Regions from separate parts of the Bradyrhizobium sp. 137 genome, predicted to be linked through region 3. Evidence: riboswitches for the same ligand, from Rfam matches in the RefSeq annotation. Region 3 holds a riboswitch; each other region holds the start of a gene.
What was found. Region 3 has a riboswitch for cobalamin ahead of IVA78_RS12755 (energy-coupling factor ABC transporter permease). Riboswitches for the same ligand answer to the same signal wherever they lie in the genome.
Positions count from the first base shown of each region.

Region 1: linked by a shared signal. The riboswitch ahead of metE (5-methyltetrahydropteroyltriglutamate--homocysteine S-methyltransferase) and the one ahead of IVA78_RS12755 (energy-coupling factor ABC transporter permease) in region 3 are both predicted to bind cobalamin.
Region 2: linked by a shared signal. The riboswitch ahead of IVA78_RS11310 (TonB-dependent siderophore receptor) and the one ahead of IVA78_RS12755 (energy-coupling factor ABC transporter permease) in region 3 are both predicted to bind cobalamin.

Region 1 covers NZ_JADPKU010000116.1:5,864-15,755, reverse strand. The annotation lists partial or broken gene IVA78_RS29525 (SMP-30/gluconolactonase/LRE family protein) at 1-402, shown strand, start outside; gene IVA78_RS29520 (EAL domain-containing response regulator) at 1,978-3,192, shown strand; gene IVA78_RS29515 (4Fe-4S binding protein) at 3,692-3,895, shown strand; gene IVA78_RS29510 (aminotransferase class V-fold PLP-dependent enzyme) at 4,276-4,671, shown strand; cobalamin riboswitch at 4,848-5,048, shown strand; gene metE (5-methyltetrahydropteroyltriglutamate--homocysteine S-methyltransferase) at 5,147-7,462, shown strand; gene IVA78_RS29500 (cytochrome-c peroxidase) at 9,357-9,892, opposite strand, start outside.
Region 2 covers NZ_JADPKU010000044.1:439,369-449,260, forward strand. The annotation lists gene IVA78_RS11310 (TonB-dependent siderophore receptor) at 1-1,860, opposite strand, end outside; cobalamin riboswitch at 1,968-2,163, opposite strand; gene IVA78_RS11315 (GDCCVxC domain-containing (seleno)protein) at 2,511-2,720, shown strand; gene IVA78_RS11320 (hypothetical protein) at 3,344-3,700, shown strand; partial or broken gene ihpA (divalent metal ion exporter subunit IhpA) at 3,754-5,013, shown strand; gene ihpB (divalent metal ion exporter adaptor subunit IhpB) at 5,010-6,008, shown strand; gene IVA78_RS11335 (CusA/CzcA family heavy metal efflux RND transporter) at 6,001-9,195, shown strand; gene IVA78_RS11340 (OpgC domain-containing protein) at 9,192-9,892, shown strand, end outside.
Region 3 covers NZ_JADPKU010000050.1:98,439-108,330, forward strand. The annotation lists gene IVA78_RS12740 (histidine phosphatase family protein) at 1-321, shown strand, start outside; gene cobT (nicotinate-nucleotide--dimethylbenzimidazole phosphoribosyltransferase) at 328-1,380, opposite strand; gene cobF (precorrin-6A synthase (deacetylating)) at 1,391-2,140, opposite strand; gene IVA78_RS12755 (energy-coupling factor ABC transporter permease) at 2,186-2,863, opposite strand; cobalamin riboswitch at 2,900-3,120, opposite strand; gene cobA (uroporphyrinogen-III C-methyltransferase) at 3,166-3,897, opposite strand; gene IVA78_RS12765 (cobyrinate a,c-diamide synthase) at 3,894-5,204, opposite strand; gene cobM (precorrin-4 C(11)-methyltransferase) at 5,204-5,986, opposite strand; gene IVA78_RS12775 (cobalamin biosynthesis protein) at 5,983-6,351, opposite strand; gene cbiE (precorrin-6y C5,15-methyltransferase (decarboxylating) subunit CbiE) at 6,348-7,529, opposite strand; gene IVA78_RS12785 (cobalt-precorrin-6A reductase) at 7,528-8,274, shown strand; gene cobJ (precorrin-3B C(17)-methyltransferase) at 8,250-8,984, opposite strand; gene IVA78_RS12795 (precorrin-2 C(20)-methyltransferase) at 8,981-9,712, opposite strand; gene IVA78_RS12800 (precorrin-8X methylmutase) at 9,715-9,892, opposite strand, start outside.

The DNA of each region.
Region 1 (9,892 bases), on a different contig from region 3:
CGGCCGGCTCGATTGCCTGATTTCGAACGGGTCAAGCCCGAACGGGCTGGTGCTCAGTCCCGACGAGGCCGTGTTGCTCGTTGCAATGACGCGCGACAACAGTATCTGGCGCGTGCCGCTGATGCGTGACGGCGGGGTTGGGAAGGTGGGATTCAGCTTATTCTTCGGGACCGGGGTCCTGACGGGCTGACGATGGATCAAAAAGGGCGGCTCTTTATCGCGCGCGCTTCCCTCGGCCACGTCTTCGTCATGGCGCCGAACGGCGAAACGATCCCCCGCATCAAGTCCTGCGCTGGGGCGACCTGCACGAACCTCGTATTGGAGGCGGCAAACGGCACATTGCTCATTACGGAATCCTCTACCGGATCAGTGTTGAGGGCTGATCTCGCTCACTTTCCTTGAACGTTCGCCAGCAGGAGTGACAAGGTGGTACCGAATCCTTTTACGCGACGGTCCACCGTATCGAGATGCAGGAAGGAGCCCGGTAGATGATTGGCTTGCCAGTTGCCGAGGCATTGTACTTGGCGACGAATGGATCGCATTTGTGTGCGGTGATCCGAAACTAGCGTCAGTAAGTCGCATTGTGTGGGAAGCACGAAAGAACGACTCGGCTATCGTTTGTAAGGCTGGGTCTGGCTTCGCCCGCAACGGGCCATCGCCGACCTGGCTCCGCGCCTTTTAGCCGGGCAGGTTTCGGCTCGCGGTCCACGAGCCTTGAGAAGACCATGGTATCGCTTCGCACCATGAAGAACGATTTGATGGCTGATACCCGCCAAGAAGGTCGAAGAGGTAATCCGCTCGCAGTAGGAGTAAGCACCGCATCAGCGTCGAGGTTCTCGATCATCCTCGGCCGCGACGCACTGTCATAGCCTCTTGCGCGCGCGCAATCCTCCAACCCGATAATCCCCTCTCCTCGTAGAAACGGCGTACCCGTTGTAAAGCTGGATAGCCATCGGGGGCAACGCAACCTCAATCATCTGCCAGCCTCGGCGCTTCGCCTCCGAATGTACCGCCTCGAGCAGATGCCGACCGTGGTCAGAGCTTCGGAAGTCGCGAGAAATCCATAGCTCCTGAAGCACATCGTACGCTCCGGCTGCTCTCACGGCCCGTACGGCCGAGGTGGCAGCGACCCCTACAATCTGCCGGGTGGCTTGTTCCTCGATGACAAAAATGAAGCCTCTTCGGGATCCTGAATCAGGCGCAAAGCAGCCTGCTTCGCGCCTTCAAGGCTGAACTCTGGTCCGGGGCCACCTAATTCAGAAAGTAGCTTTTCGACGGCTTCTGCGATCGCGTTCTCATCTCCTGGCACGCTTTGCGCAAAGCCGTGCCCCCGTGGGGCAGGCCTTGCGCTTCAGCGACAACACGAACACCCGTCAGTTAGTCCCTCCAGTCCCTCTTGAGGATATCCATGCTTCAGAAGGATACAGAAAACGCAACTGAGAGCAACTATCAAGCTCGATAGGGAATAGGACGTCCGCACTCGCTATCAGCAACAGAGGTGAGGTAAGTGCAAGCTGTTGCCGTTCTCAGAATCGACTGCGGCTTGACCTGCTGCGAACTCATGATGGACTTCCTTCGATTGGAAAGGAAGTCCACGAGACGGCACATTCGCGCGTGGGCAGGCGGGCCATGAAGATCAAACATTTCGTAAGAGTGATTTCCGATCATCACTCACGAGCGACTCGATTCAGTAGATCTTGCGGCATGGTAATTGCCGTGCCATAGGGCGCATCAGCTCGGCGCGTCCGAAGGTGAGATTCCCCACACTCGTGTGCGTCACTCGTACAAAGTTGCGCGAGGCGGGAGAGGTATCATACGCGTGCGCCCGACAAAATCGTCTGAACAACATCGCGAAAGATTTTGCACGCTAATGCACTATCTTAAGCTTACCTCGAAGAATCGAAAGATAATGGCAAGCACAGCTTGTTTACCTTCCCTCCTCGTTTAAGGGACCGTCACGGAACGGGAGTGGTTGCAATGGAGCATGGGCAGGCCGAACTAGTCGGAGGAAAACCTGTAATCTTCGGACAGCGTAAGGTGCGGCCGCGAGCGTGCGTGGCCGTCGGCAAGCGGCATCTGCGCGCCTTTCTTCGGGATGTGCTGGAGGATATGGGGTTTGTTATCAGCGAATGCGGGACTGCTGACGAGCTGTCTCACGTACTCGGCACGGACTTCCCTGATCTGATCCTGCTCGGCATTGGCTCGGATCGCATCGAGCCTGGACGATTGCTCGAGATACTCGTACGCGAAGGATTTGCAGGCGGAGTGCTGGCGTTCGGCGCCCGCGAGTCGATCATCATGACGGCAGTGCAGCAGGTCGGGGGCGAGTATGGACTTGATATGCTGCCGCCGCTGAGGACGCCGTTTGCAGCCGAGACGCTGCGCGATCGGGTCGCCATGCTCTTGCCCAGAGAGCCGGCGCCCCGTCCCGCGGTCCATGTCGGGGAAGCCTTACACGCTGGCTGGCTTGAGCTCTGGTATGAGCCGAAGTTTGACGCGTGTACCCTCAGCCGCCGCGGCGCCGAGGCGCTTGTGCGAATGCGGCACCCGACCTGGGGCGTTGTTCCACCGGCCTATTTCATCGCGGAGGCTCACGATCCGCATTTTAGGGAGTTGTCGCGGTTCGTGATCGACCGCGCGATCAAGGATTGGCAGTATCTTCTGGAGCAGCAAACTTCGATCGATCTCTCCATCAATCTCCCGGCAGCATTCCTGATTGACCCGCAAGCGGTACGCGATCTCTGTCAGCGCATGCCGTCGCACCCCGCTTTCGGCGGCTTGACGATTGAAATCGATAGCGAGGAAGCGATCCAGAACCTAGATCTCCTGATTGAGGTCGCGCGTGAGGTTCGCTTTCACAACATTGGCCTTGCAATCGACAATGTCGGCGCCAATTGGCCGCAGCTGATGGGGATGGAAAAATTCCCGTTCATGAAATTAAAAGTGGACCGGCAGTACGTCGCCGGTTGCGGAAATGGACCCCTGAAGCGAACGGTGTGCCGCCATATCGTCGATATAGCCAAAGAGTACAGCGTGCGCACCGTCGCCGCAGGTGTGGAGAGCCACGCCGACCTGATCGCTGTGACCGAACTCGGCTTCGACCTTGCGCAGGGCCATCTGTTCGGAAAGGCCATGCCGCTGAAGCAATTTGCACAGTCATCTTTCAGCCCTGTTCCACTTCGTCCAAAATAGTTGCATGAGGAGTGGCTGAGCAGAGCCAGGCAAAGCGTACCAGCGCTCGCCCGCGCCGCCATGCCTACTCGGCACCAGGCATGCGGCTGACTGCAATTAAAGCGGAGTTAACGTTGCAGCCGTGAGCGAGGCTTGCACAAAACCTCCAGTCAGGGTGTGTGACCGGAGGTTTGCCGAGATCCGGCGTAGACGTGCGTCGGCTCGCGGCTTTTAGTCGCGCCGCCGGTTTCGGAATCGTCGAGCGTCGCTTGGCCCCGCGCTGCCATGCCAGACAAACGACGGAAGGTCCCAGCGGTCGAGTCGCGACTGGCTCTCGGAGTAGGGCCTGAGGGCTCGCATAGCTTGAAATTGAGTGGCCCGTTGCTGTCGCAGATGTAGCATGGTCTCAGACCCGGGACAGCACCTTTGGGCAAATTGCCCATCATTGAGCGCGTCTGTCCTTGGCACGGCATTTGAAAGGGATCGCCAATGGCATCGCTCGCCTAAGGAGTCGGAAGGCATGGCTTACAAGATCGTCGCTTCGCAATGCACCGTTTGTGGGGCATGTGAGTTCGAGTGTCCCAACGCGGCGATCAGCCTCAAGCGCGACATTTACGTTATCGATGTCAAAAAGTGCACGGAGTGCGAGGGCCATTCCGACACGCCGCAATGTGCGGTGGTCTGTCCGGTGCCTGACACCTGTGTCCCGTCTAAGACAGCATAAGCAGCCCGCGTCCAGAAGGCTTCACCGCTCGATTTCGCGAACGAAGTAGTAGATGTCGCGCTTGTGGAGGCCGCCGACCGCGTGGGGCGGATCGAGGTCGATCAACATCGTTATGACCTTAAGGCGCCGATCGACTCCGAGAAGCCCTCGAAGGGCTCTGCAGGATATCTAAAGCTACGTCACTTCGAAGCCGAAGAGACGGTCTCGATGCGACGAGATCGGTCCGGAGATCCTGAAGACGTGCGAGAAGCTCGGCATCCGCTTGGCCGTGGTCACCATGCACGCGTGCATGAGCCTAGGGTCATAGCAGGATCCCCGCCGCCCCCGCTCTCGCCGCTTACTCCAGTTTCGCAAGTCAGCGTGCATCCTGAGGTCCGGAACTGTTCCTGCGATGTTGCGCAGGCCAACGTCCAGGCTGCACTACTCGCCAGCGGCGACGGAAACAACGAAGGCGCGCCAAAGTCGCTCAGCACGTAAGTGCTTGGCGCACCGAGGAGATCATCTTGACCAACGCCACGGAGGCGATCGAGCTCGCGGCTCGTCGCGGGGTCCGCCGAACACAGGCAGTCCGACCTGATCATCCGTGCGATCATGGAGCAATCCCGGCCTTGGCAATTCCTAAGGAGCCTCATGGCGCTGTGTTCAAGCGGATGTCGGCCGAGCATGATCGCAACTTCCTCACGGGCGAGTTCGAGAAGCTGCTGACGGAAAAGACCAGGCTTGTCGCGATCACGCAGATGTCGAAGCGCCCAGCGCGTTCGTTCTGCTCGCGTTAGCTCACGACTACGCCAAGAGGGTGTTGAGCGGACGCATTCATAAGCGGAGGCTTCACAGATCCACGCGTTTTTACCAGGCCGGGAGTAAGACCGTTGTGCCCTACCTGGTACAGCTGGCAATCGCTTGGGCAATATCGCGGCAACACTTAGTAGGTTGACGGATCGATCCTCGTGCGTCTAATGCCAGCCGTCGTGGTCTTCGGATTTCGTTTGATCCGGAGCTAAGAGGGAAGCCGGTGCAATGCCGGCGCTGCCCCCGCAACTGTAAGCGGCGAGCCGCTGTCCAACGAAGTCACTGAAGCCATGCGGCTTCGGGAAGGCCGGACAGCAGCGACGACCCGCGAGCCAGGAGACCTGCCTCGACAATATATCGTCCACGGGCGGGGTGTCCCGGTGTGCGCCAACAGCTGTCGCTCACGCGATATTCGCTGCATGCGTCCGCCATGGCCTTTGCCCCAATTATGGGGTCTGATCTATGTCTATTCTTGCGCTTCCCGTTGCCACATTGGGGACGTCACGCATCGGCCCACGACGCGAACTCAAGTTCGCGCTCGAGAGCTACTGGGCGGGAAACTCCAGCGAAGCCGAGCTCCTCGAGGCGGGGAGTGGACTTCGTGCCGCTAATTGGGCACGGCAGAAATCCTGCGGTGTGACGGTCATTCCTTCGAATGACTTCTCGCTCTACGACCAGGTGCTCGATACCAGCGTAATGGTCGGAGCCATTCCCGACGTCTACGGCTGGACCGAAGGTCCTGTGTCGCTCAAGACCTACTTCGCCATGGCACGTGGCGCTCAGGACGGTGATCACACTCAGCATGGGCCAGGCGTAGCCGCACAGGAAATGACGAAGTGGTTCGATACCAACTACCACTACATGGTGCCGGAATTTCACCAGGATCAGATCTTTAAGTATTCCTCTCGAAAGCCGATCGAGGAATATGAGGAGGCAAAAAGCCTCGGCTACCAAACGCGCCCCGTCCTAGTTGGCCCAGTCACTTTCCTGAAGCTCGGCAAAAGCGCAAATCCCGCATTCAATCCGCTGTCGCTGCTTGATAGGCTCCTCCCAGTCTATGTCGATGTGCTCCGCGAACTAGCCTCGTGCGGTGCTGAATGGGTTCAGCTCGACGAGCCATGCCTGGTGATGGACATCGACGAAGCGTCGCGGGCGGCTGTCCGCCGGGCCTATGCTCATTTCGCAAAGGTTGTGCCGGCCCTTAAAATCATGCTGGCCACTTATTTCGGCGCTATCGGCGACAATCTTGAAACAGCCCTTGCCTTGCCCGTTGCCGGGCTTCATGTCGATCTGGTTCGGGCACCCGACCAGTTGGACGCAATTGTCGCCACAGCCCGCAGAGATCTCGTGGTCTCGCTAGGCGTGGTTGATGGTCGCAACGTCTGGCGCTCCAATCTTGCGGCGCTGCTCGACCAACTTGCCCCTTTGGTCAAAAAGCTGGGCAGGGACCGTGTTCAGATTGCTCCTTCCTGCTCGCTGCTTCATGTTCCGATCGACATTGAGCTAGAGACCGATCTCGATCCCAATCTGAAGACGTGGCTGGCGTTCTCAGTTCAGAAGTTCAAGGAACTTTCGATATTGGGCAAAGCGCTGGCCGGCCATGCTGCCGAGGTGGCCGATGAACTTGCGCTTTCCGAGGACGCAGCCGTGACCCGCGAAACATCGCCCGAGATCCACAATGCGAATGTCGCCGGACGAATGGCCGCGATCGACGATAGCATGCGTCGCCGTCGCAGTGCGTTCACCCAGCGTGCCGACGTCCAGCGGGTCGCGTTCGCATTGCCGATGTTTCCAACGACAACCATCGGGTCCTTCCCGCAAACGGTCGACGTCCGGAATGCGCGTGCGGCTCATGCGCGGGGAGCGCTGAATGACGCGCAGTACGAGCAGCTTCTGAAAGCGGAGACAGCCCGTACCGTGCAGTGGCAGGAAGATATCGGCCTGGACGTGCTCGTACACGGTGAGTTCGAGCGCAATGACATGGTTCAATACTTTGCCGAGCAGCTGTTGGGATTCGCTTTCACCAAGCACGGCTGGGTTCAGTCTTATGGGTCGCGGTACGTTCGTCCGCCTATCCTGTTCGGAGATGTCTCCCGGCCGAAGCCGATGACCGTTGAATGGTGGCGCTTCGCGCAGTCTCTGACCAAGAAACCCGTCAAGGCTATGCTGACCGGACCGGTGACGATCCTGAACTGGTCGTTTGTCCGCGACGACATCTCGCGGAGCGAGACATGCCGTCAGATCGCTCTTGCGATCCGAGATGAGGTGATCGATCTTGAGGCGGCTGGAGCGACCATGATCCAGATCGACGAGGCTGCGTTGCGGGAGGGATTGCCGCTACGCAAATCGCAGTGGAGGAACTATCTCGATTGGGCAGTGGACAGCTTCCGCGTTTGCTCGTCCGCTGTCGCCGACGGAACTCAGATCCATACCCACATGTGCTATTCCGAGTTCAACGAAATCATCGATGCGATCGCAGCAATGGATGCTGACGTCATTTCAATCGAGACGTCCCGTTCTAAGATGGAATTGCTCGAGGCCTTCAAGAGCTACAAATATCCCAATGAGATCGGGCCCGGCGTCTATGACATTCATTCACCGCGCATTCCCGCAGCGGCGGAAATCAAGCAGCTGATTGTGTTGGCGCGGCAGCGAGTTTCCGATCGGCAGCTCTGGATCAATCCCGACTGCGGACTGAAAACTCGAAGCTGGGAGGAGGTGCGTCCCGCGCTCGTCAATATGGTGGCCGCCGCACGCGAGTTGCGGGCTGAGCCATGATGGTGCGGAGCGTTTCGCCAACGCGTTTGTGAATAAGATGCACGCGCTTTGGGGGCTTACGATGTGCTTGCGAGCTCCCAAAGTTCCCAGTGCCTGGGAATGCCGGCCGGCGCCGGCGGAGGCCGTCGCATACAGCCGGCGACAAGCTCGGTTCTCGATCCGACGGCGGACAGCATGCCGGCGATGCCCGATCAGGTCACATATTCCGAACATTATCGCCCGACGCGAAGCACAGCGCTATTTTTCATTTATCCATCGCGTGTGCGTCCCATCACAACAATCTATTTTACGGTCCTTACGGAACGTCATACGAAATTCACGCCCTGGCACTCCCTTCGGGAGAGGTAATCGAGCGTTGTTGGTTTTGGGGACCTGCCAAATGCTGCTGCGCGACGGCAAACTGCCGCTTGTGTTTCAGGGCACCCGGTTGCGCGCAGGATCCCAGCTCGATCAAGGCACTGCCGTCCCAACCGGACAGCGGGCGAGTGGTGGAAAGTCGTGAAGTTTCCGACAGGGGCGGAAGGCAAACGGCTCCAGATTTCACGCGGAGTGATATCCGTTCCTCCTTGTTTGACGGCGAATGCCCTCGCCGAAAATCGATCGCCGGTAAGTCCTCCCTACCGGCGAAAGCTGGTGCGATGCGCAAAGCAGCGTCCTTCCTGCGTGACTTTCGCCCGGCCTCCGGAGGAGGCCGGTTTTTTTGGTGCGCCAGGCATGGCGCGGACCGCCGTGACTGGCGCGATTCGGCCGGAGTGCTGTCCGTTCGATGACTTGGAGGTCAGAGTCCTTCCTGGGCATCATCAACTTCTTGATGTGCAGCAATTCAAAGAAGTTATGCTCTTTCAGAGTGTTGCGCTGGCTCCGACTGTGTAACAATGGGGTGTAACATTGCTGTTCAGGGTTGTTCGGCCGATGCGCCGGACGGGTCTCGCTTTCCTGCGGGCATTTAGCTGGCTATTCCGCTCGGTGATGATTTCGTTTTTGTGACGCCTAGCGAGAGCGCAGGCCGTTCGATTTCCCCTCCGCACCCCGGACAGAGCCCCCCGAAGCGAAGTCGCGCATGGAGTCGCCGTGGCCAATCTAGAGGGTGTTTGGCAGGCCGTCCGCGATGACGCTCCCATGCATCCGACCCACCGCCAGGCGACAGCCTTAGCAGGCGAACTCTAGCGTCTGGGCGGACAGCGAGAGCCGCGCCCGGAGTGTCGCCATGGTTCACGCGCCCGGTGTCGGCTGGACGCCGGACACTGAGAGTCACGAGGAGCAGGAAGCTCACTGGACGGCCGTAACGGAGATGTGGGAGAGGGTCGGCCAAACAATTAGAGAAGCTGCTCGGGCCCATCGTGGACCGCCTCTTGCTGACCAAGGGCATCCGCGGCGTGGACAGCGAATCGCGCGCTCTCTTGCTCACCGCCTTTTGATGGCGCTGAGGGACGCGTTCGCAAGCCGGCACCGCAACGCTGGCGGAGACTATTCGTCCGACCCCAAGGCCGGCCTTTGGCGCCCGTGGAAGCGACCACGGACACGTGCCAAGCGCTTGATGCAACGTGGGCTCGATCCGGGGTGGGCATGGCGGTCGACCTTCAACAGCCGCGGCCCATGGTGGAATGCCGGGGCCAGCCACATGAACGATGCTTATCGCACCGCCTTCTTCGTGCACCTCTCTGCTGTTCCTCATTGGACTGCACCGCCATGTCAATCGTGCTTGACGAACCGCCGTATACGGGTCCGTACGTACGGTGGTGTGGGAGGGGGAGGCCGCGAGGCTTCCTCCTACCCGATCGCTTGGTTATGAGTGACAGCACGGGATCATTCATTTTAACGTCATTGCGGGACGCCGGGTTCTTGCGCCGCATCTGTTCTCATTCGGCAAGACATGAGGCCGGTGCTGTTAATCCTACCTGTCTATTGAAGGCTTTGGCGTCGTGTTCGTACGGGTGGGTAGTATTGGATACTCGATCTTAGGTAGCCGCCCGGTAAGCGAATTCAGAAACGCCACAATGTCGTTTTCTTCCCCGTCGCTAAGCTTGGCGCCGAGCTGGATTTCACTCATCAGGGCAACAGCTTGCTTCAGGCTCCAAACCTGGCCCGAATGGAAGTAAGGGGCTCGCAAAGCAACGTTCCGCAACGGCGCCGCGCGGAAGACATATTCGTCGCCAACCGCCTTGGTGACCGCGAATCGGCCCTTATCGGCTTGCGGAAGCAGGGTTGCGTCCGGCTTCTTCATCACGCCGAACTGGAAGTAGGCCTGTCCACCGACATTGATTCCATTGTGGCAAGAGGAGCATCCCTTCTCCATAAACAGCGCCAACCCTGACTTCTGCTGATCATCGAGAGCGTGTGTATTGCCCTCCAAATACTGATCGAACGGGGCCGCAGGTGTGATGAGGGTGGCTTCAAAAGCCTCGATTGCCTTCGCAAAGTTTTCAAAGC
Region 2 (9,892 bases), on a different contig from region 3:
ACCGACTGACGCTTCGACGCCGCGCGATGACTGCTGGCCGACCTGGACGGTCAGCGACGGAATGTTGGGATCGCGTGCCAGCAGGTTGTTCTTCACGATCTCATAGCCGGCCAGGGTCCATTCGCCGCGGCCGCCCCAGAACGATTGCTTGACACCGATTTCGACTTGCTTGCCGGTCGCCAGGTCGAAGTTCTTGTTTGCGGAGGACAGTGAGACGAGCCCTCCGACCGGGTCGGCCGCGGTGGCATATTGGGCATAGAAAGCGAGATCCTTGACCGGTGCATAGACGGCGCCGGCGCGCCAGGTCGTCGAAGAGAACGATTTCTCGAAGCTGTTGGCGGGCGAGACATAGTCGGTGCGCGCGATTGTCGGTTCATCCTGACGTATGCCGGCAATCAAGGACAGTTGCTCGGTGACCGACAGCCTGTTCTCGGCAAACAGCGCGTACTGGTTGGTTACGCTGCCATAGCCGGGAACTGTGGGATTCGGGCTGTTGAATATGCCTGGAGCGAAACTGAATGGGTTGACGGACGACGAGCCGCCGTAAGGTGAATTGTTGGTGTGGGTAAAATTGATGCTGTTGACGTCGAAACCTGCGACGAACTCATTGGCCATGCCAAGGACATGTCCGCGGAATTTCGCATCCATGCGATTGCCGACCTGCTGCTGATCGTGAAAAATCTCGATATAGCTGCTGCGGTTGATCAGGCCGGTGGCGGGGTTATAGGCGTAGCTTTCGACGTCCTTCCAATGTCGCTTGGAGTTCAGATAGTAAAGCGTGTTCTGAACCGAAATTCCATCGGCCACCTGCCATTCAGTTTTCACCTGGTTCCAGCTATCCTGGTAGCGGATGTGGCTGTCGCTGACGTTGTAATTCTTGAAGCGGAGAGATTCATCGAGCCTGCCGTTGATCAGCGGCGTGCCGAAGTAGCGCGACGGGTTGCGGTCACCGTAGTCCGTGGACAGTGTCCAGGTGACGTCGTCGTTCTGCTTGATCTGGATCACGGCATGAAGCGCGACGTTCGAGGTGTCGTCGCGATCGACCCAGCCATCCGACATGTTGCCGGAGGCGGTGATCCGATAGGCGACGTCCTTGCTGACCGGACCGCCACTGTCCACCGCAATTCGCCGGGTCATGTTGCTGTCCAGCGACATCTCGGCCTGATTGCGAGGGACCCACAATGGCAGTTTTGAAACCACGTTGATGGCGCCGCCGACCGCGCCCGCGCCGTACATCACCGACGCAGGGCCGCGCAGCACCTCGATGCGCTCGGTCGACCAGGTGTCGAACGGAAAGGCCACCGTCCCGGCGCCGATATAGAGCTGGGTGCCGTCATACAGCGTCATGACGGAGCCAAGGCCCGTGAAGCCGCGGGTATTGAACGAGACGCCGCCATTGCCCGGTGCCGGGCTCGCCGTGAAGCCGGTGGCGTTTTGCGTCACCGCGTCGAGGATGTTCTGCTGGCCGCGTTCGGCGATGGTTTCAGCGGAGATCACCTCCACGCTGGCTGGCGTCTGCAGTCGCGTCAGGCCGAGCCGGCTGCCGGCCGTGCTCGCGCCGGTGAGGTTGAGCGTCGGTGCGGCGAAGACAGGACCAGTCGGCGCGGCAACCTGTGTACCGGTATTGACAGCTATGTTGCGCTGCTGGCGCAAACGCGCGGCGCTGGCGGTCGCAGAACTGCGTCGGGTGCTTTGGGCCCTCGGCGACGTTGCCGGCGACTGCACCACAACGGGGTCGAGCGTCTGGACCGTCCTTTCGGACTGTGCCCAGCCGTCGGTCGACAAAACCAGGCAGGAGAATGCAGCTGAGCGCAGAATCGCGCGGCGATACCGCGGCGCGAAGATTGTACGGGAGGTCATCAACAGACTCGCGATAACGTGGCACGTCACCGCGAACGCAGCTTGGCCGCTGCCTCAAGAAGAAGGCAGCCCCAACACCCACCAGGACACCCCGCCCAATGTGCTCGCGTGTGACCACGACTGACGGCAGGTCTCCTGGCTCGCGGGTCGTTACCTCTCGCCGCCTTCCCAGGTCCGCAGGCCCAGTGGCGTTTGGCGAAGGCTCACCGCTTACAGTTGCGGGGGCAGCCACGGCGTTGGGGGATCCCCGCACCGTATTCCCTATTGATCTCCCGAAGGAGAACCGTCGTTGTCACCCTAGTTTTATTTGCAAACGGCTGTCAATTGGATGTTTCGCTGCGGCAGAAGTCAGCGCGTGGCGCCGATCATCAGGCCAAGTCGAGGATTCGACACCGCGGGAGATGGCATGTCAGATCACGCGTCGATCCCTTATGAATTGGTTGCAGCGGTGAGCGTGGTGAGGTCTACTGCTTGCGCACAGGCCGACGAGGTCGCGATCACGACGCACACTACGTTCGACGTCGGTGACAACTCCAATGCCGTTCAAAGCTCCGCACGTATCCTTCGTATCGTTGCCGTTAAGGTGCCCTCCGGGATCAACCAGGCGATGATCGTTGGAAACTGGCTCGCGCGATGCTACGTTAGAGGGCATGCACGTCGAATCCACTCTCATTTGCCCGTCATGCGGCCATCGATCCATTGAGACGATGCCGACCGACGCTTGCCAATTCTTTTACGATTGCCGCGGATGCGGCACCCGGCTGAAGCCTAAATCGGGCAATTGCTGCGTGTTCTGCTCCTATGGCACCGTGCCTTGCCCACCGATCCAAGAGAATGGCAAGGGAGCTTGCTGCGGGTAGTTTGCCGATTTCCTGCGTGTGCCGATGAGTGCACGGGCTTTCGCGCGAGGATAACGCGATCGGCGTTGGGGTCCGGACCTCAATTGCTGCGCCGTCGCTCTTGCCCTAATCACGTGGGAATTCCGCCGCGAGCTCGCGCTAACGGGGCCCATAGAAGTGAACGAACGATGAACGGTACCCCGACAGCTATCGGGATCAGCCAGTACGTGAAATGAGGCAAGTCCTTCCAAAGCGGCAACTGCTTTCCATTGTCGACGTAGAACGATCGGGCGCTGGATCGACCTGAGTGGACCGCCGTCGATTCGAGCGGCGGCCGGGTCAACATCATTTCTTCCGCGGAAGACGTGGCCGACCGCATCGCCGACTTCATCAAGCAGACACGATACACGACAGGAGGGAGCATGCAGCATCGATCCACGCTTCGCGCGAGCCTCTCGGACTATTTGGCACCCTTGCCGTGCGCGAGGCAGCTGGAGCTCAGAGCTGCCGCCTATTCCGTCAAGCGTTCCCTCCCGTGACTTGAGCCCCCGGTTCCCGGATCATAAGGATGTTAACACTGTTGCGGATCGACACCCCGGCCTAGTGCATGGTACTGGTCATCGCCCGATCGATCGGAACCCCGAGTGACCCTTTCCTTCAGATTTGGCCGTATCCTGCCGCGCTCGCTGCGCGGTGCGATGACCATATTTGTGATCGCGACCTACCTGATCGCCGGCGTGCTTCACGGCGTGTGCGATCTGGATGTCACAAATTCGTCGCCCAATGTTGTCGTCTCCTTCGCCGACAAGGGCATCGGCCATTCCGACAAGGGCGCTTTGGCCGACCATCACTGTCACGGCTGCTTCTCCGTCTCCGTTCCGGCCCCAGTGATTGCAGCGGTAGCCGTGATGCGCCCGATAGAGATCGTACCCACGCTGCAGGTCGTTCGGCGCGGTCTGCCGCCCGGAATCGACCCACCGCCCCCGAAATTCCTGACCTGAAATGACCGCTGGGCGCATCGCGCCCTAGATCCGTCTTTCGTCAGGTTTTCACCATGTTTCCAAAGTGCGTCACGCGTTTCGCGTGCGCGACGGCGTTGCTGGTCAGTCCCTGGTTGCGCGGTGTCGCATTCGCAGACCCTCAACCTCGGAGCGGCGCTGCAGCGCGCGCTCGCGACCAGTCCGCGTCTGACGGCCGCCGAGCGCGACGTCGGGATCGCCGCCGGCCAGCGCATCCAGGCGGGGGCACGGCTCAATCCGGAACTGTCCTACGAACAGGACAATTCTTTCGGATCCGGTATCTACCGCGGCACCAAGTCGGCCGAGACGACGCTGCAGATCAGCCAGCTCTTCGAGCTCTTCGGGAAGCGCGAGGCCCGCATCGCCGCCGGGCAGGCAGGTGTGGAAGGAGCCACGATCGAACGCAAGGCGGTGCGCCTGCAGATCCTTGCCGAGACGGCGATCGCGTTCCTGAACGTGCTCGGGCTGCAGCGGCGCATCCAGATCCTGGACGAGCAGGTCGCCGCGCTCGAGCGTCTGACGCCCTTGCTCCAGCGCAGCGTGGACGCCGGCGCGTCGTCGCCTGCCGAGACGAAGTCGCCGCCGCCCTGGTGAAGGCCGATCGCGAGCGCACCAAAGCCAGCCTGTCCAGCGCCCGTCGCGAGTTAGGGGTGCTCATAGGGGAGACCTCACCGAAGTTCGCCAGCGTCTCCGGACGTCTGGATGCTACCGCTCGGGCGCCGTCGTTCCAGGCAGTGATCGCGGCCATCGACGCGAACCCGCAATTGGTGAGGTGGAATGCAGTCTACGCCCAGCGCAATGCCGAACTTCTTCTGGCGCGGCTGAAGCCTTACCCGGACGTCCGTCTCGCCGCCGGCTGGCGGCATTTCAACGAAACCAACGACGACGCGGTCCGGCTGACCCTGTCGGTCCCGATCCCGGTGTTCGATCAGAACCAGGGCAATATCCTGTCGGCCCAGGAAAGCCTGGCCAAAACGCGATCCGAGCGCGAGGCGAACCGCAACACCCTCCTAGTCGTCGCGGGGCGGGCCTACGATACCGTGCAGGGCTCGCTGGGGGAGCTCGCTATTCTGCGCGATTCCGGCATTCCCAAGGCCCAAGCTGCCGCCAACGAGATCGAGCAGGGCTACGGCGCCGGACGCTTCTCTCTGCTCGAAGTGCTGGATGCCCAGGCCAACGTCACCCAGGCGCGCCTGCGCGAGCAGGAGGCGTTGCAGAACTACCATGTCGCCGTTGCGACCATCGAAGGGCTCGTCGGCAATCCCTTCGTTCTGGCGCGGGAGAGCGCACGATGAGAACTTCCAGCGCATTCATCCTGGCCGTAGCCGCGGCCGCCGCCGGCGCGTTCGGTTATCGCTGGCTCATGCCGGCCGATGCTCCCGCCGCGACGCAGCATGCCGAAAAGCATGAAGGCGGCGAAGCCAAGGAGGACAAGGGCGGCAACCAGCACGTGGAGAAGGACGAGCACGGCGCCGACCGCATCGTGATCAGCGACGTCAAGCTTGCGGCTGCCGGCGCGACGTTCGCCGAAGCCGGACCGGCTACCCTGACGGACACCCTGTCTTTCAACGGCGTGCTGCGCGCCAACCAGGAGACCGTGGTCCAGGTCACTCCGCGCTTTCCCGGCATCGCGCGCGGCATCAAGAGGCGAATCGGGGACGTGGTCGCCAAGGACGACCTGCTGGCCTCGATCGAAAGCAACCAAAGCCTCACCGTGTACGATCTCAAGGCGCCGATCGCCGGCACCGTGATCGACCGGCAGATTTCGCTCGGCGAATACGTGTCCGAGCAGAAGCCGGCCTTCGTCGTGGCGGACCTTTCAACGATCTGGGTCGATCTTTCGATCTATCGTCAGGATCTCAGGCGCGTCCGGATCGGCGACGAGGTGCTGATCGATCCCGACGACGCCGCAAGCGACATCAAGGGCAAGATCTCCTATCTTGCGCCCGTCGGGGCAAGCGAAACGCAGACGGCCATCGCGCGGGTGATCTTGCCGAACCCCGACGGACGGCTGCGGCCGGGCCTGTTCGTGACCGCTCGTTTGGTCCTTGCCGAGCGGAAGGTGCCGGTCGCGGTGCAGGCGGGCGCGATCCAAACCTTCGAGAACAAGACGGTCGTGTTCGTGCGGGAAGACGACGACAAGCTCGAAGCACGCCCCGTCGAGCTCGGGGATTCCGACCAGAAGTTCGTGGAAGTCCGTGCAGGCATATCGCCGGGCGAGAAGTATGTCGCCGAAAACTCGTTCGTCGTGAAGGCCGAGATGGGCAAGGGAGAGGCAGAGCATGATTGAGCGCCTCATCGAGTTCTCCATCCGCCAGCGCTGGCTGGTGATCCTCTTCGTGCTCGGGCTTCTGACCTTCGGTGGTTGGAACTTCACTCGGCTGCCGATCGACGCCGTGCCTGACATCACGAACGTGCAGGTCCAGATCAACACGCAGGCTCCGGGATATTCGCCGCTGGAAACCGAGCAGCGCATCACGTTTCCGGTGGAGACGGCGATGGGTGGCCTGCCCAAGCTCGAATACACCCGGTCCCTGTCGCGCTACGGCCTGAGCCAGGTCACGGTCGTCTTTCGGGACGGGACCGACATCTACTTCGCCCGCCAGCTCGTCAACGAGCGTATCCAACAGGTCAAGGACCAGCTTCCCGCCGGCGTCGAAGTCGCGATGGGGCCGATCGCCACTGGCCTCGGCGAAATCTACCTCTATACGGTCGAAGCGAAACAGGGCGCCAAGGCGCCGGGCGGCAAGGAATTCACCCCAAGCGACCTGCGCACGATCCAGGACTGGATCATCAAGCCGCAGCTCCGCAACGTTCCCGGCGTCATCGAGGTCAACACCATCGGTGGGTTCGAGCGCCAATTCCACGTGCTGCCGGATCCCGGCAAGCTCATGGCCTATAAGCTCGGCTTCCGCGACGTGATGACCGCGCTGGCCGCCAACAACGCCAATGTCGGCGCCGGCTACATCGAGAACAACGGCGAGCAATACCTGGTCCGGACTCCGGGGCAGGTCGCCAATATCGCGGAGATCGAGGACATCGTCATCGGCTCGCGCGGCGGCGTGCCGGTCCGGGTCAAGGACGTGGCGCAAGTCACCGAAGGCAAGGACCTCCGCACAGGCGCCGCGACCCTCAACGGCCAGGAGACGGTGCTCGGCACCGCCATGCTGCTGATCGGCGAGAACGGCCGGGCGGTGGCTCAACGGGTGGCCGCCAAGCTGGGAGACATCGCCAAGTCTCTTCCGGAGGGCGTGGTTGCGCGAGCGGTGTACGATCGGACGCATCTGGTCGAGGCGACGATCAAGACGGTCGAAACAAACCTCGTCGAGGGCGCGATCCTCGTCATCATCGTGCTGTTCCTGATCCTCGGCAATTTTCGCGCGGCGCTGGTGACAGCCTGCGTCATCCCGCTGTCGATGGCGATGACCGTCACCGGCAAGGTCGAGACGAAGGTCAGTGCGAACCTGATGAGCTTAGGGGCCATCGATCTCGGCATCATCGTGGACGGCGCGGTCATCATCGTCGAGAACTGCCTGCGCCTGCTTGCCGAAGCGCAGCATCAGAAGGGCGGCCTGCTGAACCTGAGGGAGCGGCTGGAGACGATCCGTCGCAGTTCCGCCGAGGTCATCAAGCCCAGCCTGTTCGGAACGCTGATCATCGCGGTCGTCTACCTGCCGGTCCTGACGCTGACCGGAGTCGAGGGCAAGATGTTCACGCCGATGGCGCTGACCGTGCTGATGGCGCTCGCCGCCGCAGCCCTGTTTTCGATCACTTTCGTCCCCGCCGCGGTCGCCATCGTGGTCACGGGCAAGGTGTCGGAGAAGGAGAACCTCTTCATGCGCGCCGCCAAGCGCGTCTACCTGCCGCTCCTTAACCGGGCGATCGCATTCCGCGGCGTCGTCGCGTTCGCGGCGGTCGTGGGGGTGGAGGCGAGCGTCTTCGCGGCGACCCGCATGGACGGCGAGTTCATTCCGAGCCTCGATGAGGGCGATGTCGCTCTTGCCGCGACCCGGATTCCCGGAACGAGCCTGACGCAGGCGCTCGACCTGCAGATGGCATTGGAGAGGCGAATCCAGCAACTGCCCGAGGTGAAGGAGTTCTTCGCGCGAACGGGCACGGCCGAAGTCGCCACCGATCCGATGCCCCCGTCGATCTCCGACGGCTACGTCATGCTCAAGCCGCGCAGCGAGTGGCCGGACCCCGAGAAAACGAAGCCGGAGCTGGTCGAGGAGATCGAGAAGGCGGCCAACGACATCCTGGGCAGCAATTATGAGGTCTCGCAGCCGATCCAATTGCGGGTGAACGAGCTGATCTCGGGCGTCCGCAGCGACGTGGGCGTCAAGATATTCGGCGACGATCTCGACGTGCTGCAGGGCGCCGCCAAGCAAGTGCAATCGGTGATCCAGGGCATCCGCGGGGCGACCGACGTGAAGACCGAGCAGGTCGCCGGTCTGCCCATCCTCACCGTCAAGCTCGACCGGCGCGCACTGTCTCGCTACGGCCTCAGCGTCGGCGACGTCCAGAACATCGTGGAAATCGCCGTCGGCGGAAAGGGCGTAGGCAAGCTGTTCGAGGGCGACCGCCGGTTCGATATCGTCGTGCGTCTTCCGGAGCGGCTGCGCGGCAATATCGAGGCGATCCGGGCGATTCCGATACCCCTGCCGGCGGAGGAGGCCGGCACGCCGGCGCTCACCAAGACGGCGTTGTCGGCGGCCGCGGGCACTCAGCCGCGCTACGTGCCGTTGTCGTCGGTCGCGACCGTCGATTCCGCGCCCGGCCCGAACCAGATCAGCCGCGAGAACGGCAAGCGCCGCATCGTCGTGACCGCGAACGTCCGCGAGCGCGATCTCGGCTCGTTCGTGTCAGAAGCCCAGGACGCGGTGTCGCAGAAGGTCAAGCTCCCGGCCGGGTACTGGATCGGCTGGGGCGGCCAGTTCGAGCAACTGGTCTCGGCGACCAAACGGCTCACCATCGTCGTTCCGGTGGCGCTGCTGCTGGTCTTGCTGCTGCTGTTCATGAGTCTCGGATCGCTCGCAGATGCGCTTCTGGTGTTCAGCGGGGTGCCGCTGGCGCTCACCGGCGGCGTCCTGGCACTGCTGCTGCGGGGTATCCCGTTGTCGATCAGCGCTGGCGTCGGCTTCATCGCGTTGTCGGGCGTCGCCGTCCTCAACGGCCTGGTCATCATCGCCTTCATCGAACGGCTCCGCCACGAAGGAAAGCCGGTGCTCGAGGCGGTCTACGAAGGGGCCATGACCAGGCTGCGGCCCGTGCTGATGACTGCCCTGGTGGCTTCGCTTGGCTTCGTCCCGATGGCCATCGCGACGGGCGCCGGCGCCGAGGTGCAGAGACCGCTGGCGACCGTCGTCATCGGCGGCATCATCTCCTCGACGATCCTGACGCTGTTGGTACTGCCGGCCCTGTACGTGCTGTTCCGGAAGGACTCCGCGCCGGCACCGGTAGCAGAGGAAGCGGCATGACTAAAACGGCGGCAAATCCGGCGCGCCGGGATATCCGGCTCGACCTCTTCCGCGGGTTGGCGAACTGGGCGATCTTCCTCGACCACATTCCCAACAACGTGGTCGCCTGGGTCACCATGAAGAACTACGGATTCAGCGACGCGGCGGGTCTGTTCGTCTTCGTGTCCGGCTACACGGTCGCGTACGTCTATTCGCGGACGATGGCGACAAAGGGCTTCGTCGTCGCGTCCATAGGCATTCTGGCGCGCGCCTGGCAGATCTACGTCGCGCACATCCTGCTGTTCGTCTTCTACGTCGCGAGCATCGGCTACGTCGCCCAGCGCTTCGGCCACGCGCACCTTCTGGACGAGTTCAACATCCGTCGCCTTATCGCCGATCCGATCGAATTCCTGAAGCACGGGCTGCTGCTGGAATTCAAGCCGCTCAACATAGACGTCCTGCCGCTCTACATCGCCTTGATGGCGACGTTTCCGCCGGTCCTGTGGCTGCTCGTCCGCTCGCGCAACCTGGCGCTCGCGACATCCTTCGCGATCTACGCGGCCGCCCGCGCCTTCGGCTGGAATCTTCCCAGCTACCCGGAGGGGTTCTGGTACTTCAATCCGTTCGCCTGGCAGTTTCTCTTCGTGATCGGCGCTTGGGTCGCGCTCGATCGGACCGAGACGATAGGCCGCCTAATCGGATCTCGGGCCGCCGCGTT
Region 3 (9,892 bases):
GGCCGTCGGCATGACGAGATCGGCGCGGCCGGGGACGAGGCCTATGCGCAATTCTGGAGCGATCCGGCGCGCGGACGTCCGCCGGGCGGCGAGAGCTTTGCGGATCAGGTCGCGCGCGTCCGGCTTGGGCTCTCGCGGATCGGCGCGGGCTCCGCAACGCTCGTCGTGCATTCCGGCACGATCCGCGCCGCGCTGTGCATCGCGCTGGATCTGACGCCGCACGCCGCCTTGCGCTTCGTGATCGATCCGCTGTCGCTCACCCGGATCGACCGGCTCGCCACTGGGTGGCGCGTCGTCTCCGTCAATCAGCGGATGGCCTGAGCCCGATCAGGCCGGGCGATCCGGCACATTGGCTTGCGCAAAAGTCGCCATCCCGTTGTGGAGCGCGCAAGCCGACCGCACCAGCGGCAACGCGATCGCAGCGCCGGAGCCCTCACCGAGCCGGAGATCGAGGCTGATCAGCGGCTGCACGTTCAGCGCACGCAGCACCAGCCGATGCCCCTGCTCCGCCGATTGATGCGACGGCAGCAGGAACGGCCGGCACGATGGGTTGATCTGCACCGCCACCAGCGCCGCGACCGACACGATGAATCCGTCGATCAATACGGGAAGGCGGCGTTGCGCCGCCGCGATGATAGCGCCGCAGATCGCCGCGATCTCGAGACCGCCGACGGCACACAAGATGTGTTCGGGCGAAGCCCCCGCAATACCGTGGCGCGCAATCGCGGCATCGATCACCCGCGCCTTGTGCGCGCGGCCGGCCGCGTCGATTCCGGTGCCGCTGCCCGCGATTTCCTCGGCGCTGATGCCGAGCAGACTCGCCGCAATGGCCGCCGAGACCGTGGTGTTGCCAATGCCCATCTCGCCGAAGATCACCAGATCAGGCCGGCCGACTTCCGCGCGCGCAACCGCGCGCTGGCCGGCCGCGAAGGCGAATGCCAGTTCCGCCGGCTCAAGTGCAGCTTCCTCGCTGAAATCGCGCGTGCCGCTCCGCGGCTTGTCGGTGACGACGCCCGCCATCTGTTCCTGCGCCAGCGTGCCGGCGTCGACCACCTCCAGGCTGGAGCCAAGCTCACGCGCCAGCACTGAGATCGCGGCGCCACCGGACGCAAAATTCGCCATCATTGCGATGGTCACAGCTTGAGGATAGGCCGACACACCCTGCGCAACGATGCCGTGATCGCCGGCGAAGACGATGATCGGCACGCGCGCGGCGCGAGGAGATTCCGTCGCTTGCAGGCCCGCAAGCTCGATCGCCAGTTGCTCAAGCCGGCCGAGCGCGCCGGTCGGTTTTGTCAACTGCGTCTGCCGCGCGATCGCTGCCTCGCGGTGCATCGCGGAGATTTCGGGACACTCTTGGTAGACCCATTCGGGGAGCATGCAGCCTCGCTTAACGCGTGCGCTTGAGAATGTAGCTGTCCATGATCCAGCCATGCCGCTCGCGCGCTTCCTGCCGAAGTGCGACGATGCGCGGGCCGACTTCGGCCAACGCGCCGGACATGACGATCTGGTTGGGCATGCCGAGATAGGCACCCCACCAGATCTGCAGACTTTCCGGAGCGAGCGACTCGAACGCCGTGCCGCCGTCGAGCATCACCGCGATGGTATCGACTCCTTGTGGCCAGCCGCCTTCGCGCAAGCGCCGCCCCGTCGTGACCAGGAATGGCTCACCGATGTCGTTGAGCGGCAGCGCATGCGCGGCGCACAGCGCCTGGATCGAAGTAATGCCGGGCACGACCTCGATCGTCGGTAACGGATCGAGCCGCCGCGCAATGCGGAGCGAGGAATCGTACAGCGAAGGATCGCCCCAGATCAGCAGCGCGACCTTGCCCTCGCCGTCGAGATGATTTGCGATGGTTTGCGACCAGGTTGCCGCCACCGCATCGTGCCAATCGTCCACGCCCTTTTGGTAGTCCGCCTCAGTCGTGTCCCGCACTGGCAAGTCGAACTCGGCGATGCGCGTGCTCGCGCTGGTGAGCACGTCCGCGCAGATCGTCCGCCTGAGATCCGCCAGATCGGATTTCGCCGGCCCCTTGCGCGGGATCAGGACGATGTCGGCAGCGTTGATGGCACGGGCCGCGGCGCGCGTGAGCTGCCCGGGATCGCCGCAACCGATGCCTATCAGGGAAAGCGTGAGCATCGCGAGCGCGAAGGGCGGCCGCACCGGCCGCCCTTCGCTTGTCTCTCAAGCGCCGTTATGCAGGCGCGGCGTGACGAGGCCGGGCGCAGTGACACCGCGCAGCGACTTCGCCAGCGCCAGCACCGCGAGATCGGCGAGCGGTTCGATCACGATGACCAGCGCATAGGATGCCGCAAACGCCGCGATGTTGGCGAGGTTGGTCGCGCCGAAGCCGGAGCCATAGAGCGCCCAGAACGCCACCCAGGCGACGATGCCGGACTGATAGGCGGTCGAGAGCGCCAGCGCCTGACGGTATTGCAGATCGACGTAAGCCGTGTTGCGCGGAATGATCCGCGTGGCCAACGCCTGAATCGCGAACAGCGGCACCAGGAGCGTGGTGATGTTCATGCCGTATTGCGGCAGGTCGGTCGGCACGAAGAAGACGCCCTGGAGCAGCAGGCCGAACGCAAGGCCGAAGGCGGCGGGCGCAGCACCGAACAGCAGGAACAGCGTCGAGCCGAGGATGAAGTGCACCTCGGAGACGCCGACGGGGAAGTGCGGCAGCACCTGGAAGAAGCTGAAGACGAGGCCGGTGGTGGCGAGCGTGCGCGTCGCGAACGAGCCGATGCCCTGCTCGCGCACGGTGTCGACCGCGAGCTTCAAGGCAACGCCGCCTGCGGCGATGCCGGTTGCGTAACTCAACACGAGCTTGGCGCCCGTCACGATTCCGGGTTCGATATGCATGGCTCAGATCCTTCCTGCCGTCACACCCGACGGCCTTGGCCTCAAAACGTGCAGGGCCGGTCTCCTGGCTCGCGGTTCACTGGGGTTCTCCGGCCTTCCCGAGCCTTGCGGCCCAGTGGCTGATCGGAGCCCCTCACCGCTTACAGTCGCGGGGGCGGCTGGGGATTTGGGCGCCGCAACTGGGTCCGCCCGCCCCCATTCCCGATTATGCTCCGGCGCTTTGCGCCGCGTCGAGCACCATGCCTCTCCTGTGTGCCCCTTTCGCGAGCCGGGCGTCAAGGGGCGAACGGCGGCCGCGGCCATCATGACAGATCGTCTCCTGCCAGCGCCCCGAACAGGATGACGGCGGCGGTGGAAGCGGCGCCGCCGCGCGCAAGCTGCTCGGCAAGCTCGACAATGGTGGTGCGGACCAGCCGCTCGTCGGAACGGCCAAGAGATTCCGCAAACAGCGCCGGCGTATTTGCGGCCAGGCCATGCTCGATCAATTTTGCGGCAAGGGCCGGAAAGGTGCGCCGGCCCATATAAACCACGGTGGTTGCCTCCGGATCTGCCAGCGCCACCCAATTCAGGTTTTGCGGCAGTTCGCCGGTGACGTCAGCCCCGGTCACGAACTGCACCCGCCGCGAGGTGTGGCGCCGGGTCAGGGGGATGCCGGCTTGCGCGGCGGCGACGCAGGCGGATGTGACGCCGGGAATGATCTCGTAGCCGATGCCGGCCTCGCGCAGCGTCTCGAGCTCCTCCTCGAGCCGGCCGAAAATGCCGGCGTCGCCAGACTTCAGCCGCACCACGCGCGCGCCAGTTGCGGCGTAGTCAACCAAAAGGCGGTTGACGTGGTGCTGCTTGGTGGAGGGCCGCCCTGCCCGTTTGCCCACCGCGACGAGATTGGCGCCGGGACGGGCGAGATCGAGGATCGCGCCGGAGGCAAGATCATCATAGAGCACGACGTCGGCCTCGCGCAGCCGTGCAGTCCCCTTCACCGTGAGGAGTTCTGGGTCGCCGGGGCCGGCGGAGACGAAACTGACAAAACCGCTCACCGGTCCTCCGCAATCAGATGGAAGAACGTGCCGGTGGCTTGGCCCCGCCGCGAGCCGGTCTCGGCAATGACCGCGCCGGTTGCATCGTGGACCACGGCCAGCGGCGTGTCGGGCTGGGCGATGATCGTCGAATAATGGAACTCGTGGCCGCGCAGGCGTGCGCCTGCCCGGTGCCCCGGCATCGGCGTGTCCAGTTCGGCGAGACGATAGCCCAGATGCATGCGGCGCTTGGCAAAGCTGGTCTCCAGGCCGAGCAGCCCCGCCATCTCATGGCGCACGCCATCGGCATCGGTCAAAGCAGTTCCTAGCACCATATAGCCTCCGCATTCGCCGTGGACCGGCCGTGTCTCGGCGAAGGACCGCACGCCGCTGCGAAAGCGTGCGTTGGCCGCGATCTTGCCGGCATGAAGCTCGGGATAGCCGCCGGGCAGCCAGCAGACATCGGCGCTCGCGTCGGGCGATTCGTCGGCCAGCGGCGAGAACGGCACGATCTCGGCGCCGGCCGCGCGCCAGGCCTCCAGCATGTGCGGATAGACGAAGGAGAACGCCGCATCGCGGGCGAGCGCAATGCGCTGCCCGGGCGGCGTGACGTTCAAATCATTGCTCGCTGCCTGCGGCGACCAATTGGCGGCCGCCCGCAGCACCGCATCGAGATCGACATGCTCGGCAACGAAGCGCGCGGCCTCGTCGATCAGCTTGCCGATCCCGGTCTGCTCCTCGGCCTGCACCAGGCCGAGATGCCGCTTTGGCAGGCTAATCTCGGCATGGCGTGGCAATACGCCGAACACGGCGATGCCGGCGTCTCTCAGCGCGCGACGCACGAGATCTTCGTGGCGTGGGCTGGCGACACGATTGAGCACGACGCCGGCAAGGCGCACGCCAGGGCGGTAGTCGCGAAGGCCCGCGGCAATCGCTGCCGCGGTCTGCGCTTGGCCAGAGGGATCGATCACCAGCAGCACGGGCCAGCCCAGCATCTCGGCGATGTCTGCGGTGGCGCCGGTGCCGGAGACGCCGCGCGCGGCGACGCCGTCGAACAGGCCCATCGAGCCCTCCGCGAGCACGACGTCGGCATCCGCGCCGCGGCTGACGAGATGCGCGATCGCCCCGCGATCCATTGCCCAGCTATCGATATTGACGGAGGCCCGTCCCGTCGCCGCAGCGTGAAAGGCGGGATCGATATAGTCGGGCCCGCTCTTGAAGCACTGCACGTTCAAGCCGCGATTGCGCCAAGCGCGGGCGAGCGCCAGCGTCAGCGTGGTCTTGCCGACGCCTGAGGCCGGTGCGGAGATGACGAGACCTGCCGCCATCAGGGCGCCTCCGGGAAGCGGGGCTCGGCGCCAACCGGCCGATAGCGGCGATCATAGTCGGCGGCATAGAGGCGGCTCTCGTCAAAATCCGTGGCATTCAGCGTCCTGCCGACCAGGACCAGCCCGGTGCGCTCCATCTCGCTGCCTACAGCCGCATCGAGCGTTGCCAGTGTGGCGCGCACGATGCGCTGGTCCGGCCAGCTCGCGCGCCAGACGATCGCGACCGGGCAGTCTGCGCCGTAATGCGGCGTCAGCTCGGCGATGAGCTTGTCGAGCAGGTGGATCGACAGGTGGATCGCGAGCACCGCGCCGGTCGCGGCGAATGCGGCAAGCTTCTCGCCCTCGGGCATGGCGCTGGCCCGGCCCGGCGTGCGCGTCAGCACCACGGTCTGGGCAAGGCCCGGTAGCGTCAGCTCGGCCTCCAGCGCAGCGGCAGCAGCCGAGAAGGACGGCACGCCCGGCGTGACCGAATAGGGGATGCCGAGCGCGCGCAGGCGGCGGAGCTGCTCGCCCATCGCCGACCAGATCGAGAGATCGCCGGAATGCAGACGGGCGACGTCTTTGCCGCCCGCATGCGCGGCGGCGATCTCGGCGATGATCTCGTCGAGCGACAGCGGCGCGGTGTTGACGATCCGCGCGCCCGGCGGGCAATGCGCCAGCACACCCTCCGGCACAAGCGAGCCGGCATAGAGACACAGCGGAGAGGCGGCGATCAGGTCGCGGCCGCGCAACGTCAGCAAATCGGGCGCGCCCGGGCCGGCCCCGATGAAATGCACGGTCATAAGCCGTCTCCTTCCGCAATCGCGGCGGTCGCGGTGCGATCCTGCGAGACAACGCGTGTCGCAATCAGCCGCGCGCGAGGGCCGGCCACTGCGAGCGCCGCGGCTTCGGCAACCGATCCCGTGCCGAACTTTTCCGCGATGAACTCCGATTGCGTCGGCGTGTCGATGCCCGCGAGCATGTGCACCGGAACCGCCTTGATCGGCACGCCGCATTCACGCGCGAGCTGCTTCAGCGCTTCGGCCTCGGCCTTGTCGCTGACGGTCGCCACTGCCGCAAGGCCTTCGGGACCGCCGGCCGCCAGCAGCGCCTCGCGCAGTGAAGCCAGCGTCACGTCGTTCTTGAATCCGAGCCCGGCAACTTTCATCGGACCACACTCCATTGCACCACCGGCCGCGCCGCTTCCCAGGAGCGGTAGCGACCGAGTGGACTTGCATGCGCGATCTCGACGCGCATCAGCTCGCCGCCGTGGCGCTGATGCAGCTCGCCGAGCAGCGCCTCTGTCTCCAGCGTCACCGCATGCGCGACGAGCCGCGCCCCAGGCGCCAGCCGCGACCAGATGGCGTCAAACATCGCGCCATCGAGGCCGCCGCCGACGAAGACAGCGTCCGGCGCGTCCAGCGCTGTCACAGCATCGGGTGCTTCGCCCGCGATGACCTTGATCCGATGCTCCAGTCCGAACGCGGCCGCGTTGCTGCGGATGTTGGCAGCCCGATCATCACGCGCCTCAATGGCCACCGCCGTTCCGCCGCACAGCGCCCACTCGATCGAGATCGAGCCCGAACCGGCGCCGATGTCCCACAGCGTCCTGCCGGGACACGGCGCCAGCGCCGAGAGCGCAAAGGCGCGCATCGGCCGCTTGGTGATCTGGCCGTCGTGAGCGAAGAGATCGTCCGGCAGGCCCGAACCGCGAGACAGCCCCTGCCCTCCCTTCGTCTCCAGCGCAACCGCAGTGAGATTTCCGGACGAAGCGCGCGTAAAGCTCTCAGCGCGATACTCTCTGACGCTTTCATTCGGCCCGCCAAGCGCGGCGAGAGTCCAGAATGCGGAAGGGCCCCAGCCGCGCTCGGTCAGCCAGTTCGCGAGATCGCCGGCCGCTTTGCCATTACGCACGAGACAGATGATCCGCGCCCCGCGCGCCAGATGCTGCACGAGACGTTCGAATGGCGCAGCGTGAAGTCCAAGACAGATCACGGATTCCAGACGCCAGCCGAGCCGCGCAGCGACGAGCGAGAACGTCGACGGCGCGGAGTGCGCAATCCACTCGCCAGCCTGCAGCTTGTCGGCAAGACTTGCGCCGGCGCCATGCCAGAACGGATCGCCTGAGGCGAGCACCACCGTCGGCCGGCCGCGGCAGCTCAGCACGATATCTGCATCGAACGGCACCGGCCACGGACGGCCGCGGCTGCCAACTTGCGCAAGCGCGAGATGGCGCTCGCCGCCGAAGACGGTTTCTGCCTTGGCAAGCGCCTTTCGGCTTGCTTCGGACAGCCCGGCAAGGCCATCTTCGCCGATACCGATGATGGTCAGCCAGGGATCAGCCATGATGCGCGCCCTCGTTCTGGGCGGAACAGCCGATGCGAGCCTGCTGGCTGCGGCGATCGCGCGCGCGGGCATCAAGGCCGTCTATTCCTATGGCGGTCGCACCCGCGCGCCTGCCGATCAGCCGCTGCCGACCCGCATCGGCGGCTTCGGCGGCGTGGGCAGGCTTGCCGAATACCTTCGTCATGAAGGCATCACGCATGTGGTCGACGCGACCCACCCATTCGCGGCGGAGATGAGCCGCAATGCGGTCGAAGCCTGCGCGGAGACGGGCACGCCATTGATTGCGCTGGAGCGAGCGCCCTGGACCAAAGCGCCTGGCGACAACTGGATCGAGGTCGTCGACGTCAACGCCGCCGTCGCAACGCTGCCCGAAAGGCCGGCCAAAGTGTTCCTCGCCATCGGCCGCCAACACATCGCGCCATTTGCGATGACGCCGCAGCATCGCTACACGCTGCGTTTCGTCGATCCCCCCGAAACAACCCTGCCCTTTCCGGCCCACGTGATCGTGTCGCGCGGGCCGTTCACGCTTCATAGCGAGCTGGAGATGATGCGGGAGCGCGGGATCACTTGGATCGTTGCCCGTAATTCCGGCGGAGACGGTGCGCGCGCCAAGATCGATGCGGCCCGCATGCTCGGCCTGCCCGTGATCATGATCTCGCGACCAAACCTGCCCGAGCGGTTGCGGGTGGAGAGCGTTTCCGAGGTCATGCAGTGGCTCGGTCATCGGACCTGCCTCGGCGCATAGACCCAGCGGCCGACGCGGCGGGTCTGCGAATTGCCCACGATCACCAGCGTGCGCATGTCGGCCATCTCGGGTGTCGCTTCGTTCAGAGCGACGGTCTCGATCTTTTCATCGGGCGCGCTGATCGAGCGGGCAAAGATCATCAGGCGCTCGCCGCAACCGGACTCCTTCAGCACCGCAAGCGCGCGGCCAAATCCCTCCGCGCGGCTCGCCGAACGCGGATTGTACATCGCAATGACAAAATCGGCCTCCGCCGCAAGCCGCAGGCGCTTCTCGATCACCGCCCAGGGCTTCAGATTGTCGGAGAGATTGATCGCACAGAAATCATGGCCGAGCGGCGCGCCGGCGCGGGCAGCCGCCGCCAGCATGGCGGTGATGCCGGGCAGCACGCGAATAGGCAGCTCCCGCCATTGCGGTGCCTGCTCGAGCGCCTCGAACACGGCAGAGGCCATCGCGAACACACCGGGATCACCGGAGGAGACGACGACCACCTGGCCGCCTTCCGAGGCAAGCCGCAAGGCTTCGCTTGCGCGCTGCAGCTCTTCGCGATTGTCCGACGGGTGCAGTGCAAGCCCCGGTCGCGGCGGGACGCGGGCGACATAAGGCGCATAGCCGAGAATGTCGGTCGCGGCCGCGAGCGCGGCGGAGACTTCCGGCGTCACCAGCGCGTCGCTGCCAGGGCCGAGCCCTGCGATAGTCAGCGTGCCCGTCATTCGGCGGCGTCCAGGTGCCGGCCCTTGCCGTGCACCAGCACGATCGCGAAATAGGGACAATCGGCGGCATCGACCTCGGCGAGCCGCGCGATGCGCTCGCCGGGCATGGTGCCGCGCTCGACCAGCCAGGCATCGTCCAGCCGTCCGGCGGATGCAAGCGCGCGGCGCACCTTTGCAAGATTGCGGCCGGTCTTCATGATGATGAGTGCATCGGAATTGCGCATGCGCCGCTCGAGTTCGTCTTCGCCAAGCGTCCCCATCAGCACCGTCGTCACATCGTCGCCGAGCGCAATCGGCTGTCCCACGCCGTTCCAGCAGCCGACCATGCCGGGAATGCCCGCGATCACCTCGATCTCGACGCGGCCTTGCAGGCGCGTATGCAGATGCATGAAAGAGCCGTAGAAGTAGGGATCACCCTCGCAGAGCACGACGACGTCGACCGCGCGCGAAAGCCGCGCCAGGCGCTCGGCCCATTCGTCATAGAAGCCGGCGAGCAGATGGACATAGCCGGGGCTGTCGAAGGCGATCTCGGTCGTAACGGGATATTCCATGGGGTATTCGGTGATGTCGGCAGCAAGCATGCCCTCGACGATGCGGCGCGCCTGACCCGGCCTTCCCTTCTTGCGGAAATAGGCGACGTGCCTGGCACCGCGCACCATGCGGTCGGCGCGCACGCTCATCAAATCGGGATCGCCGGGGCCGAGACCGCAGCAGATGATGCGTCCCATGACTATTCGCTCCCGCTCGCCAGCGCGTTCACGGCGGCAACCGTGATCGCGGAACCGCCGAGGCGGCCTTCGACCGTCAGCGCAGGTGCCGGCGGATCGGCCATCAGCGCGGCCTTGGATTCGGCGGCACCGACGAAGCCGACCGGACAGCCGATGATCGCCGCGGGCCGCGGGCAGTCG